2 linked regions of the Pseudonocardia sp. HH130630-07 genome follow. The protein of the gene in region 1 interacts with the protein of each later gene in a pairwise test. Links are inferred from orthologs where the notes say so. Each region holds a gene or a part of one and is shown in the gene's direction. Other genes may lie near its edges.

Evidence for each region.
Region 2: the proteins of dnaN (region 1) and rpe interact in binary tests that used the Escherichia coli proteins (3 or more experiments, as listed by UniProt). The link is inferred for Pseudonocardia sp. HH130630-07 from one-to-one orthologs.

What each region holds. Positions count from the first base shown.
Region 1 is NZ_CP013854.1:2,293,116-2,300,460, reverse strand. The notes cover bases 2,003-4,973. They hold dnaN (DNA polymerase III subunit beta), read left to right. Parts: upstream 2,003-2,896; coding sequence 2,897-4,051; downstream 4,052-4,973. Other genes in these bases: gnd (phosphogluconate dehydrogenase (NAD(+)-dependent, decarboxylating)), read left to right, coding at 4,211-4,973. In the rest of the region: chromosomal replication initiator protein DnaA, read left to right, coding at 61-1,755; more of gnd, read left to right, coding at 4,974-5,110; DNA replication/repair protein RecF, read left to right, coding at 5,118-6,335; AFB00_RS11140 (DciA family protein), read left to right, coding at 6,399-7,109. UniProt on the Escherichia coli protein: Confers DNA tethering and processivity to DNA polymerases and other proteins. Acts as a clamp, forming a ring around DNA (a reaction catalyzed by the clamp-loading complex) which diffuses in an ATP-independent manner freely and bidirectionally along dsDNA.
Region 2 is NZ_CP013854.1:5,967,559-5,972,829, reverse strand. What follows is about bases 2,395-5,271. They hold rpe (ribulose-phosphate 3-epimerase), read left to right. Parts: upstream 2,395-3,428; coding sequence 3,429-4,115; downstream 4,116-5,271. Other genes in these bases: AFB00_RS28140 (bifunctional 3,4-dihydroxy-2-butanone-4-phosphate synthase/GTP cyclohydrolase II), read left to right, coding at 5,100-5,271; AFB00_RS28145 (riboflavin synthase), read left to right, coding at 4,414-5,058; AFB00_RS28155 (RsmB/NOP family class I SAM-dependent RNA methyltransferase), read left to right, coding at 2,395-3,330. Also shown: def (peptide deformylase), read left to right, coding at 1-261; AFB00_RS28160 (methionyl-tRNA formyltransferase), read left to right, coding at 258-1,190; more of AFB00_RS28155, read left to right, coding at 1,987-2,394. UniProt on the Escherichia coli protein: Catalyzes the reversible epimerization of D-ribulose 5-phosphate to D-xylulose 5-phosphate.

The sequences.
Region 1 (7,345 bases):
GGACGGGAGCGTTCCCCGGGCAGCGGGGGCGAACAGCGCGAGCAGGAGGGGGAACCGCGGATGACCGACCAGCCGGGCGATCTCGGCGCGGTCTGGAACCGGGTCATCGCCGACCTGTCGGGTTCGTCCGCGGAGTCGGGCGCCCCCTCGCTCTCCCCCCAGCAACGCGCGTTCCTCCGTCTCACCCGTCCGCTCGGCCTGCTGGACGGCACCGCGCTGCTGGCCGCGCCGAGCGAGTTCGCCAAGGACGCCATCGAGCGCATCCTCCGCAAGCCGATCAGCGACGCGCTCGGCCGGCACCTGGGTGTCTCGGTCAACCTCGCCGTCGTCGTCGACGCCTCCGCCGCCTCCGGCGGTACCGAGGTCCCCGACCCGCCCGGGTTCGGGATGGCCCGCGGCATCTCCGCCGGGGACAGCGCCCGGGACACCGGGACCACCGAGATCCCGGTCGTCGCCGCACCCCCGGTCCCGGCGCCGGGCGCCGGGGGCAGCACCGGTCGCGGTGAGAGCGACGCCCGCGCGAACGGCGACGAGGTTCCGGACACCGCTCCGGACCCCTCCGCCGGGCCGGAGCGCGGATACCCGGCCGAGCCGGTCCCGTCGGCAGGGGGGTGGGCCCCGATCCCGCCCGCCGAGCCCGCCCCGGCACGCGATCCCGGTGGCACCGCCTGGCCCGCCTACACCGCCCCGCAGGCCGGCGACCCGGTCGCACCGCGGTCGCAGACCCGGCTCAACGAGCGCTACACCTTCGACACCTTCGTCATCGGGGCGTCGAACCGGTTCAGCCACGCGGCGGCCGTCGCGGTCTCCGAGGCGCCGGCGCGGGCGTACAACCCGCTGTTCATCTGGGGCGAGTCCGGGCTGGGCAAGACCCACCTCCTGCACGCCGTGGGGCACTACGCGCAGCGGCTCTTCCCCGGGATGCGGGTGCGGTACGTCAGTACCGAGGAGTTCACGAACGACTTCATCAACTCCCTGCGCGACGACCGCAAGGTCGCCTTCCAGCGGCGCTACCGCGACGTCGACGTCCTGCTGGTCGACGACATCCAGTTCCTGGAGGGGAAGGAGGGGACCCAGGAGGAGTTCTTCCACACCTTCAACACCCTCCACAACGCGAACAAGCAGATCGTCGTCTCCTCCGACCGGCCGCCGAAGCGCCTGGAGACCCTCGAGGACCGGATGCGCACCCGGTTCGAGTGGGGACTGATCACCGACATCCAGCCGCCCGAGCTGGAGACCCGGATCGCGATCCTCCGGAAGAAGGCCGCCCAGGACCGGCTCGCGGTCCCCGGTGAGGTCCTGGAGTTCATCGCGGAACGGATCGAGCGCAACATCCGCGAGCTCGAGGGCGCGCTGATCCGGGTGACGGCGTTCGCCTCGCTGAACCGGCAGGCCGTCGACACCCAGCTCGCCGAGATCGTGCTGCGCGACCTCATCCCCGACTCGGCGGCCTCGGAGATCACCGCGCCGACGATCATGGCGGTCACCGCGGAGTTCTTCTCCGTGACGCTGGACGACCTGTCCGGCCCGGGGAAGACGAAGGCGCTCGCGCAGGCCCGGCAGATCGCGATGTACCTGTGCCGCGAGCTGACCGACCTCTCGCTGCCGCGGATCGGCCAGACGTTCGGCGGTCGTGACCATACGACCGTCATGCACGCCGACAAGAAGATCCGCAACGAGATCTCGCTCCGGCGCAAGACCTTCGAGCAGGTCCAGGAGCTCACCGCGCGGATCAAGCTGCGCGCCCGGCACTGACCCGGTCCCGCGCCCCGCTCCCTTCTCACGCACCCCCTCCCCGCTGCACTCATGGAGCTTCGGCCTCGTGACACCGGGCCGGAGCTCCATGAGTGGAGCCGGGCCGGGGGGTGAGGAGTACGGCCGGGGCGGGGCGGGTACGTGCTGGTCGGCGGCGGTACGGGGTGGTTCCGGGCGGACACGGCTCGTACCCGAACCGATCCCGACGCACCCACACGTACAACGGCGCTCAGATCGTCTCTGCGGGGCCGGCGGGATCCGCCCGGGGTGATCGGGTCCCCGGCGGCCGGGTGTCCACGGGCCCCGCGGTCGTCGGAGCCGGTCGCGATCCGGTCTCGATCCGGTCCGGCGTGGCGCCCACCGCGTGTCGCTCCCGGGGATCCCGTTCGTCGTCGGGTAGTGGGCACTCGGCGCTTCGTCACGCCGACAGATGATCGACATCGAGTACCCGGACGTCACTCTGCGTCGAACAGAGCGTGACGGATGAGGCGTGAGTGGGTTCCGTACGCAACGCCGCTTGCATCCCGGCGTGCCGGACCCATCACCCTGGGTCCACGATCCACCACACTTCCACCCACATCTGGGGACAAGTCTGTGGATAGCCGCCGCGCAGCCCGTGGACGGATGGCCCCGGATCCGTGGACAACTCTGTGGTGAACCCGGGATGAACCGGGGACGGATGGGGGGAACCCGCCCCGGTCCACCGCCGGCCGAAGCTGTCAACCGATGCCCCCACGGCCAGATCCCCAGTCGACGCGGCCTGCTGACCAGCACCGATGGCGTCCATCCACACCATGCACAGGACTTACTACTACGACGGGTTTTCTCTCTCTTAGTTCTTCCCCAAGAACAAGCGTGTGGAGGGGACACGAGGGGGCCCACGATCCGGGTACACGGCGTCGTGACCGGAGATCGGAGACCGCACCGGGCGAGCGCCGGGGCGGCGTGGAAACTGTCGGGGCGAGGCTCTACCGTGAGCCTCCCGGCGAATCGAGATCCCGACCCAGCACCGGCCGAACGGCCACCGCCTCAGGCGGACGGGTGGGGCCACGGCTCGCCGCAGCACCACCACCGCACCGCCGTCCCGTCGACGGCTGCGACCCACCGGTCGCGGTCCTGGCGCCACCGGGGAAGGTCCTTGATGAAGTTCCGGGTCGAACGCGACGTCCTCGCGGACGCAGCAGCCTGGGTGGCTCGCAGCCTCCCGGCCCGTCCTCCCGTGCCCGTGCTCGGCGGGGTCCTCATCCAGTCCGACGGCGAGTCTGGCGAGAAGCTGACCGTCTCCGGGTTCGACTACGAGACCTCGGCCCGGGTCGAGCTCGACGCGACGGTCGGGGAGCCGGGGCGGATGCTCGTCTCCGGCCGGCTGCTCGCCGACATCACCCGGGCCCTGCCCTCGAAGCCGGTCGATCTCGTCGTCGACGGTGCGCGCGCCACGATCAACTGCGGCAACAGCCGGTTCAGCCTCCCGACGATGCCGGTCGAGGACTACCCGCAGCTGCCGGAGATGCCGCAGAAGGCGGGTTCGGTCGCGGCCGACGCGCTGGCCGCCGCGGTCGCCCAGGTCGCCGTCGCCTCCGGGCGGGACGACACGCTGCCGATGCTCACCGGCATCCGGCTGGAGATCGAGGGCTCCCAGCTCACCCTCGCCGCGACCGACCGGTTCCGGCTGGCCGTGCGCGAGCTCGAGTGGGTGCCGGAGGACTCCTCGATCTCGACCGCGGTCCTCATCCCGGCCCGCACCCTCGCCGAGGTCGCGAAGACGCTGGCCGGCTCGGGCACCGTCGAGATCGCGCTGTCCGCAGGGGACGGCATGCTCGGCCTGACCGGCGGTGGCCGTCGCTCCACGAGCCGGCTGCTCGACGCGGAGTTCCCGCGGTTCCGCCAGCTCATCCCGGCCGAGCACACCACGGCGGTCGAGCTCGACGTCGCGACGCTCGTCGAGGCGATCAAGCGCGTGTCCCTGGTCGCGGACCGGGTGGCCCAGATCCGGATGGAGTTCGGCGAGGACGGCCTGCGCCTGGCCGCCGGCGGCGACGACGTCGGGTCCGCGGAGGAGGAGCTCCCCTGCGCACTCGACGGCAACCCGCTGACCATCGCGTTCAACCCCGGGTACCTGCTCGACGGTCTCGGCGCCCTGCACACCGACCGGGCCCAGCTGACGTTCACCACGCCGAACCGGCCGGCCCTGGTCCGCCCGGTGCCCAAGCCCGCCACCGACGACACCGGTGAGGCGCCGTCCCCGGAGAAGTCCGGCTACCTGCACCTGCTGATGCCGGTCCGGCTCCCGGGCTGATCCGCTCCGGCGGGGCCGCGGTGGCGTGGCCACGGCGGGACCGGAAGACTCGATCCCCGGCGTGATCGACGAGGATCGCCGTGCCCCGCAACGCGGTGCGCGGCGCGTGAGGACAGAGGGGGCATCGCAGTGCAGATCGGTCTGATCGGCCTGGGCCGTATGGGCGGCAACATGCGGGAGCGGCTGCGGGCCGCCGAGCACGAGGTCGTCGGCTACGACCCGCGGCCGGAGGTCAGTGACGTCGGCTCCCTGCAGGAGCTGGCCGGCGCGCTGTCCGCGCCGCGCGTCGTGTGGGTCATGGTCCCCTCGGGGGAGCCGACCCGGAACACCGTCGCGACGCTCGCCACCGTGCTGGAACCCGGCGACCTGGTCATCGACGGCGGCAACTCGCGCTACACCGACGACAAGCCGAACGCCGAGCTGCTCTCCGCGCACGGGATCGGCTACGTCGACTGCGGCGTCTCCGGCGGGATCTGGGGCAAGGACAACGGCTACGGCCTGATGGCCGGTGGCGAGCCGGAGCACATCGAGCTCGCCATGCCGATCTTCGACGCGCTCCGGCCGGAGGGGCTGCGCGCGGAGGGCTTCGCCCACGCCGGTCCGGTCGGCGCGGGCCACTTCGCCAAGATGGTCCACAACGGCATCGAGTACGGCCTGATGCAGGCCTACGCCGAGGGCTTCGAGCTGATGCAGGCCAGCGAGCTCGTGACCGACGTGCCTGGTGTGATCCAGGCGTGGTCGCGCGGCACGGTGGTCCGCTCCTGGCTGCTCGACCTGCTGGTCGACGCGCTGAAGGACGACCCGGAGCTGGCCGAGCTGGAGGGCTGGGTCGACGACTCCGGTGAGGGCCGCTGGACGATCGAGGAGGCCATCGCGCACGCCGTCCCGCTGCCGGTGATCTCCGCGGCGCTGTTCGCCCGGTTCTCCTCCCGGCAGGACGAGTCCCCGGCGATGAAGGCGGTCGCCGCGCTGCGCCAGCAGTTCGGCGGGCACGCGGTCAAGAAGGTCGGCCCGGCCGGCGCTCCCGGCGAGAAGGCCGGCCCGGCGCAGGGAGGCTGACCGGTCGGTGTACCTCAGGCGGTTCTCGGTCACCGACTTCCGGTCGTGGCCGGAGGCGGAGCTCGAGCTCGATCCCGGCGTCACGGTCCTGGTCGGATCGAACGGCGCCGGCAAGACGAACCTCGTCGAGGGGATCGGTTACCTCGCCAGCCTCGGCTCGCACCGGGTCTCCTCGGACGTGCCGCTGATCCGCCGGGGTACCGAGCAGGCCGTGCTGCGCGGCGAGGTGCACCACCACGGCCGCAGGCTCGGCGTGGAGCTGGAGATCAACGCGCAGCGGCAGAACCGGGCCCGGGTGAACCGGTCACCGGTGTCGCGGCCGCGGGACGTCCTGGGGATCCTCCGCAGCGTGCTGTTCGCACCGGAGGACCTCGCGCTGGTCCGCGGCGACCCGACGGAGCGCCGCCGCTTCCTCGACGAGCTGCTGGTCGCCCGGTTCCCGCGCTACGCGGGGGTCCGCTCGGACTACGACAAGGTGCTCCGGCAACGGTCGGCCCTGCTGAAGTCCGCGAAGCCCGCGCTGCGGGGGTCGCGGGGGCGGCAGCGCCCGGCCCCGCCGGCGGCGGGTGACGAGCTCCCCGAGGACGCCTCGGCGCTCACCACCCTGGAGGTGTGGGACGGCCACCTGGCCCGCACCGGCGCCGCGCTGCTCGCCGGTCGTCGCGAGCTGGTCGTGTCGCTGGCCCCGTACGCCCGGGACGCGTTCGCCGAGATCGCGCCGTCGTCGGACCCGATCGGGCTGGACTACCGGTCCAGCCTGGGGACCCCGGGCGTCGCGGAGCTCCCGGAGTCGACCGGTGACCTGGAGGAGCTGCTCCTGCGCCGGCTGGCGGAGGTGCGGGCCCAGGAGATCGAGCGGGGCGTGTGCCTCGTCGGCCCGCACCGCGACGAGCTGGAGCTCGCGCTCGGCGAGGGGCCGGCGAAGGGGTACGCCAGCCACGGCGAGTCGTGGGCGTTCGCGCTCGCGCTGCGCCTGGCGTCCTACCGGCTGCTGCAGGCCGACGACGTCGAGCCGGTCCTGGTGCTCGACGACGTCTTCGCCGAGCTCGACGCCACCCGCCGGCGCGCGCTGGCCGGTCTCGTCGCCGGGGCCGAGCAGGTCCTGGTGACGGCCGCCGTCGGTGAGGACGTGCCGGCGGAGCTGGACGGGGCCCGGTTCGAGGTCCGTGACCGGACGGTGGCCCGCCGGGAACCGGCAGGAGAACCGGCGGCGGAGCCGCGGTGACCGGCCCGGTGACACGGCGCGGATCAGGTCTCGACCGCATCACGGCGATCTGGGGACAAGCCTGTGGATAATGTGGATAACTCCCGCGGAGCCGGGGACGGACGCCGTCGTGGATCGGGGAACCGCCGGACAGACGGTCGCGGCGCGGGCCGTCCCGGTCGGCGGCCTGGGGATGGAGCCGCGGAGGCCCCCGGTCACGGGCCGGTCACGGGCGGCGGTGCGCCGGGGGAGCAGGGCGACCTGCTCGGCGGGGAGCGGGCCGGGCTGCGCGGCGCGGATCTCGCCCGGGACGCGCTGCGGGCCGCCCGCGAGGCGTCCGCCCGCAAGGTCGAGGAGCGGGCCGAGCAGGCACTGCCGAAACTGCGGGTGGTGTCCGGGAAGGGCCGGCGGCGCCGGTGGTCGGGTTCCGGCCCGGACGACCGGGACCCGCAGCCGTTCGGCCGGATCGCCTCCCGGGTGTCGATGGACCGTGGCTGGTCGTCCCGGCTGACCGACGCGACGGTGCTGGGCCGCTGGCCCCAGCTCGTCGGGCCGGACGTCGCGGACCACTGCATCCCGGTGTCGCTGCGCGACGGCGAGCTGACCCTGCAGGCCGAGTCGACCGCGTGGGCCACCCAGCTGCGCACGCTGCAGCGGCAGCTGCTGACCCGGCTGGCGGCCGCGGTCGGACCGGACATCGTGCGCCGGATCCGGGTGGTCGGCCCGAGCGGACCGAGCTGGCGGCACGGCCCCCGGCACGTCCGCGGCCGCGGCCCCCGTGACACCTACGGGTGACGACGACCGGCCCTCGGCGACCCGGAGGTGTCCGGACGGGCGACGGGAACGTTGCGAGCGCGTCACGGCGCCGTACCCGTCCGGAATGCCCGACCCGGGTGGGGAGCCGGGTTCGGGACGGCGCCGGCCGTACGTCGGCGGTGAGCGCGAGATGACACGGCCATCGGACCGCCCGTCCCCGTCCGGGCACATTTGATCCCGCACCGGACGCCGTTCGCCCGTCTGTGGCGGTTCTG
Region 2 (5,271 bases), 3.7 Mb from region 1 along the record:
TGGGACTGCCGCCGGCGGGCGAACGTCGTCGCCCGTGGGTGGAACATGTACGGCGAGCCGCAGGTCATCGAGGGCACCGCGCTGTTGGCACGGGCCATCCAGCACGAGACCGACCACCTCGACGGTGTCCTGTTCGTCGACCGGCTCGACGCCGAGACCCGCAAGCAGGCGATGCGCGAGATCCGCCAGGCGGCCTGGTTCGGCGAGCCGGAGCCGGTCGTCAAGGTCAGCCCGCACGCCATGTTCGGCAAGGCCCGATGAGACTGCTCTTCGCCGGTACGCCGGAGCCGGCCGTACCCGCGCTGCGGGCGCTGCTCGCGTCGTCGCGGCACGAGGTCGTCGCCGTACTGACCCGGCCGGACGCCCCGTCCGGCCGCGGGCGCCGGCTCACCCGCTCACCGGTGGGCGCGCTCGCCGACGAGGCGGGCGTCCCGGTACTTACCCCGGCGCGGCCGACCGGCGCGGAGTTCGTGGAGACCCTGCGCGGGCTCGAGCTGGACTGCGCGCCCGTGGTCGCCTACGGGGCACTGCTGCCCCGCCCGGTGCTGGACGTCCCCCGCCACGGCTGGGTCAACCTGCACTTCTCGCTGCTGCCGGCGTGGCGCGGTGCGGCCCCGGTGCAGGCGGCGATCCGGCACGGCGACGACATCACCGGCGCGACCACGTTCCGGCTCGAGGAGGGCATGGACACCGGGCCGACCTACGGCGTCGTGACCGAGCCGGTCGGCGCGACGGACACCGCGGGAGAGGTGCTCGCGCGGCTGGCCGAATCGGGGGCCACGCTGCTGACCGCGACGCTGGACGGGATCGCCGACGGCACCGTCGACGCGGTGCCCCAGCCCGCCGACGGGGTGTCCCACGCGCCCAAGGTCACCCCGGCCGGCGCCCGGGTCGATCCCGCGTCGCCGGCGGCCGCGATCGACCGGCTCGTGCGGTCGGTGACACCCGAGCCGGGTGCGTGGTGCGAGTTCCGCGGGGACCGCCTCGGCCTCGGCCCGGTCCGCCCGCTGCGCACCGGCGAGATCGAGCTGGCCCCCGGCGAGCTGCGGGTGGAGCGCCGCCGGGTGCTGGCCGGCACGGCGACCGTCCCGGTCGAGCTGGGTGCGGTCACCGCGAAGGGCAAGCGGCAGATGCCGGCCGCGGACTGGGCCCGCGGGGCCCGGATCGACGCCGGCGAGCACCTGACGTGATGCGGGCCGGTGATCCGGCCACGAGAACTGCGACGACGAGGTACGAGGACGGCCGGGCCCCCGGCCGCGGCGGACGACCGCCGAGGAGAACGACGTGAGCGAGCAGGACCCCGGATCCCGTCCGGACGACGGTGACCGCCGCGACCAGCGCCGCGCCCCGCGCGACGGCGACCGCCGCGGCCCCGGTGCGGACCGGGGGCGTCCACGCGACGGCGGCGGCCGCGGAGCGGAGCGGACCGGTTCGGGCTGGGGTGGTGGCCGGGACCGTTCCGGCTCCGGCCGGGGCCCGGATCGCGACGACCGCGGCGGGCCGGGTGGCGACCGTGGGGGTTACCGCGGCGATCGCGGTGGCTTCGGTGGCGACGGTGGTGACCGGGCCCGCGGCGGGCACCGGGACGATCGCGGTGGTTCCGGCACCGGTCGCGGCAGGTACGGCGGTGGGCGTGGTGGGCCCGGTGGCGACCGGGCCCGGCGCGACGACCGTGACTCCCGGGGCGGGCGTGGTGACGGGGGCGACCGGGGCGCCGGGCACGACCGCCGGCCCAGCCACTCGCGCTCCGGTGGCGACGTCGCTCGCCGCCCGGGCTCCACGGGACCCCGCGGCGACACCCGCCCGTCCCGGGACCGCGACACCGGGCGCGGCCCGCGCCGCGAGCAGGACCGGCACGACTCCGAGCGCCGCGACGGCGGCCGTCGCGAGCGCTCGGCGGGCCCGCGCAACTCCGGCCCGCCGCGCGGTCGGGTCGGGCCCGGCCGGCCGCCGGGCGACGACCCGGCCCGTCAGGCCGCCTACGAGCTGCTGACCGCGGTCCGCGAGCGGGACGCCTACGCGAACCTCGCGCTGCCGGGCATCCTGCGCCGGTACCGGCTCCGGGACCGTGACGCCGCCCTGGCCACCGAGCTGGGCTACGGCACCCTGCGCGCCCAGGGACTGCTCGACACGATCATCGACGCGTGCACCGACCGGCCGCTGTCGAAGATCGAGCACCCGCTGCTCGACGCGCTGCGGCTGGGCGCCTACCAGCTGCTGCGGACCAGGGTCCCGGCGCACGCCGCCGTCTCGACCTGCGTCGAGCTCGTGCGCGGCGACCACGGTTCGCAGTCGGCCGGCTTCGTCAACGCCGTGCTGCGCCGGATCGGCGAGCACGACGAGGGCGAGTGGCTCGACCGGCTCGCCCCGGACGCCGCCGAGGACCCGGTGGGCGCGGCCGCGCTGCGCCACGCCCACCCCCGGTGGATCGCCCAGGCGTTCGCCGACGCGCTCGGCGACACCGGCGAGGAGCTGACCGCCGCACTGGCCGCCGACGACGCCCGGCCCCGGGTGCACCTGCTCGCCCGCCCCGGCGAGATCTCCGCCGAGGAGCTCGCGCTGGCCACCGGGGGAGAGCAGGCGCCGTGGTCGCCCTACGGGGTGCACCTGGAACCGGGCAGCGGCGACATCGGCGAGCTCGACGCCGTCGCCGAGGGCCTGGCGCTGGTCCAGGACGAGGGCAGCCAGCTCGTGGCGGCCGCCCTGGCCCGGGCCGAGCTGCACGGGGAGGACACCGGGCGCTGGCTGGACCTGTGTGCCGGGCCGGGCGGGAAGTCGTCGCTGCTCGGGGGGCTGGTCGCCGCGCTCGGCGGCACCCTGGACGCGGTGGAGTCCAGCGAGCACCGGGCCGGGCTGGTCCGGTCCGTCACCGACGAGCTCCCGGTGACCGTGCACGTCGCCGACGGCCGCGAGGCCCCGCTGCCCGACGGCGTCTTCGACCGGGTGCTGGTCGACGCCCCGTGCACCGGGCTCGGTGCGCTGCGGCGCCGGCCCGAGGCCCGGTGGCGCCGGCGCCCGGAGGACACCGCGGCCCTCGCCCGGCTGCAGCGCGAGCTGCTGGTCGCGGCGCTGCGGCACGTCCGGCCGGGCGGTGTGGTCGCCTACGTCACCTGCTCACCGCACCTGTCCGAGACCGCCGGGGTGGTCGGGCGGATCGTGGGCCGGGCGGACCGGCCCGGCCCGGCCGGCCCGGTCGAGCAGCTCGACGCGCGGTCCGGCCTCCCCGCGGAGATGCCCGGCCTGGGCGACGGCCCCGCCGTGCAGCTGTGGCCGCACCGGCACGGCACCGACGCCATGTACCTGACGTTGCTGCGCAAGCCGCTCGGGTGAGCCCGGCGCCGTCGCACCCCGGACGGGTGTGACGGCGCCCTCGCCCACGGGTGTCCGTGCCCGGACCGCGCCGAAGTAGCCTGCTCCGCGTGCACCCCATGATCGCGCCCAGCATCCTCTCGGCCGACTTCGCGCGGCTGGCCGACGAGGCCGCGGCCGTCGGCCCGCGTGACGGCACGACCGGTGCGGACTGGCTGCACGTCGACGTGATGGACGCGCACTTCGTGCCGAACCTGACCCTCGGGCTCCCGGTCGTGCAGAGCCTGCGGGCCGCCACCGAGATCCCGCTCGACTGCCACCTCATGATCTCCGACCCGGACCGCTGGGCCCCCGGTTACGCCGAGGCCGGCGCCCGCAACGTCACCGTGCACGTCGAGGCCGCGGACGACCCGGTGAAGCTGGCGAAGGACCTGCGCGCCGCCGGCGCGCTCGCTGGGCTGTCGATCAAGCCGAACACCCCGCTCGACCCGTACGTGGAGCTGCTCGGGCACTACGACACGCTGCTGGTGATGAGCGTCGAGCCGGGCTTCGGCGGGCAGAGCTTCATGCCCGAGGTGCTGGACAAGGTCCGGACGGCCCGCCGGCTCGTCGACACCGGTCACCTGCGGCTGATCGTCGAGATCGACGGCGGCATCAACGCCGACACCATCGAGCAGGCCGCCGAGGCCGGCGTCGACTGCTTCGTCGCGGGGTCCGCCGTCTACAACGCCGAGGACCCGGGGCGCGCGGTCGCGGCGCTGCGCGACAGCGTGCGCCGGGCGAGCCCGCACCGCTGGGCCGGCTGAGCACGACCGGGCGGCGCCGCGGCGCCGGAGCGGCGGGTGCCTCCGTGTGACTCCGCGCACAGCAGGCGGTCCGGGTCATGACCTGTGCCGCAGGAGGACCGCGATCGCTCCCGGCAGGGGTAGCGTCCGCACCGACGGCCCGGCACCCTGCCCGGCCACCGGGAACGGTGGACGGCACCCGGCGTGGGAACGATCTCGGACACCGTGCGGTTGCAGGGGACGAGGACCGCTCGGCCGGACGTGGAGATCGACCCACGGTCGGCGTCGGCGCCGATCGGAGGAGCAGGAGGGAACACCGATGTTCACCGGCATCGTGGAGGAGGTCGGCGAGGTCGTCGACCTCCGGACCGACGGCGACGTCGTCGTGCTGACGGTACGGGCGGCGCTCGCCGCCGACGTCGGGCACGGGGAGTCGGTGGCCGTGAACGGGTGTTGCCTGACCGCCGTCGTGGACGGCCCCGGCGCTGCGACCCTCACCCTCGAGCTCGTCCCGGAGACCCTGAAGCGCACCTCGCTCGGAGCGGTCGGCCCCGGATCCGGGGTCAACCTGGAGCGCGCGGTGCGCGCCGGTGGCCGGCTCGACGGCCACATCGTGCAGGGCCACGTCGACGGGGTGGGGAGCGTCGTCTCGCGCACCCCGGGCGAGCGCAGCGACGAGGTCCGCTTCTCGTTGCCCGCGGAGCTGGCCCGGTACGTCGTGGAGAAGGGTTCGATCGCCGTCGACGGGGTGTCGCTGACCGTCGCCGCGGAGTACCCGGACGGGTTCGGTGTGGCGCTCATCCCGACCACGCTCGCCGACACCACCCTGGGCGCGCGGACTCCCGGTGACCCGGTCAACCTGGAGGTCGACGTGATCGCCAAGTACGTGGAACGGATGACCGCGGGGTACCTGCGGGGAGCCTCGGCGGGATCGGACGCAGGACAGGAAGGGGTCGCGCGGTGAGCGAGTCGACGGAGATCCAGGCCGGGCGGCCGCACACCGCCATGAGCCCGTCGGAGCGTGCGGAGCGGTTCGCCCGGATCGAGAAGGCGATCGCCGACATCGCCGAGGGCCGGCCGGTCGTCGTGATGGACGACGAGGACCGCGAGAACGAGGGCGACCTCATCTTCGCCGCCACCGCCGCGACCCCGGAGCTGCTGGCGTTCACCGTCCGCT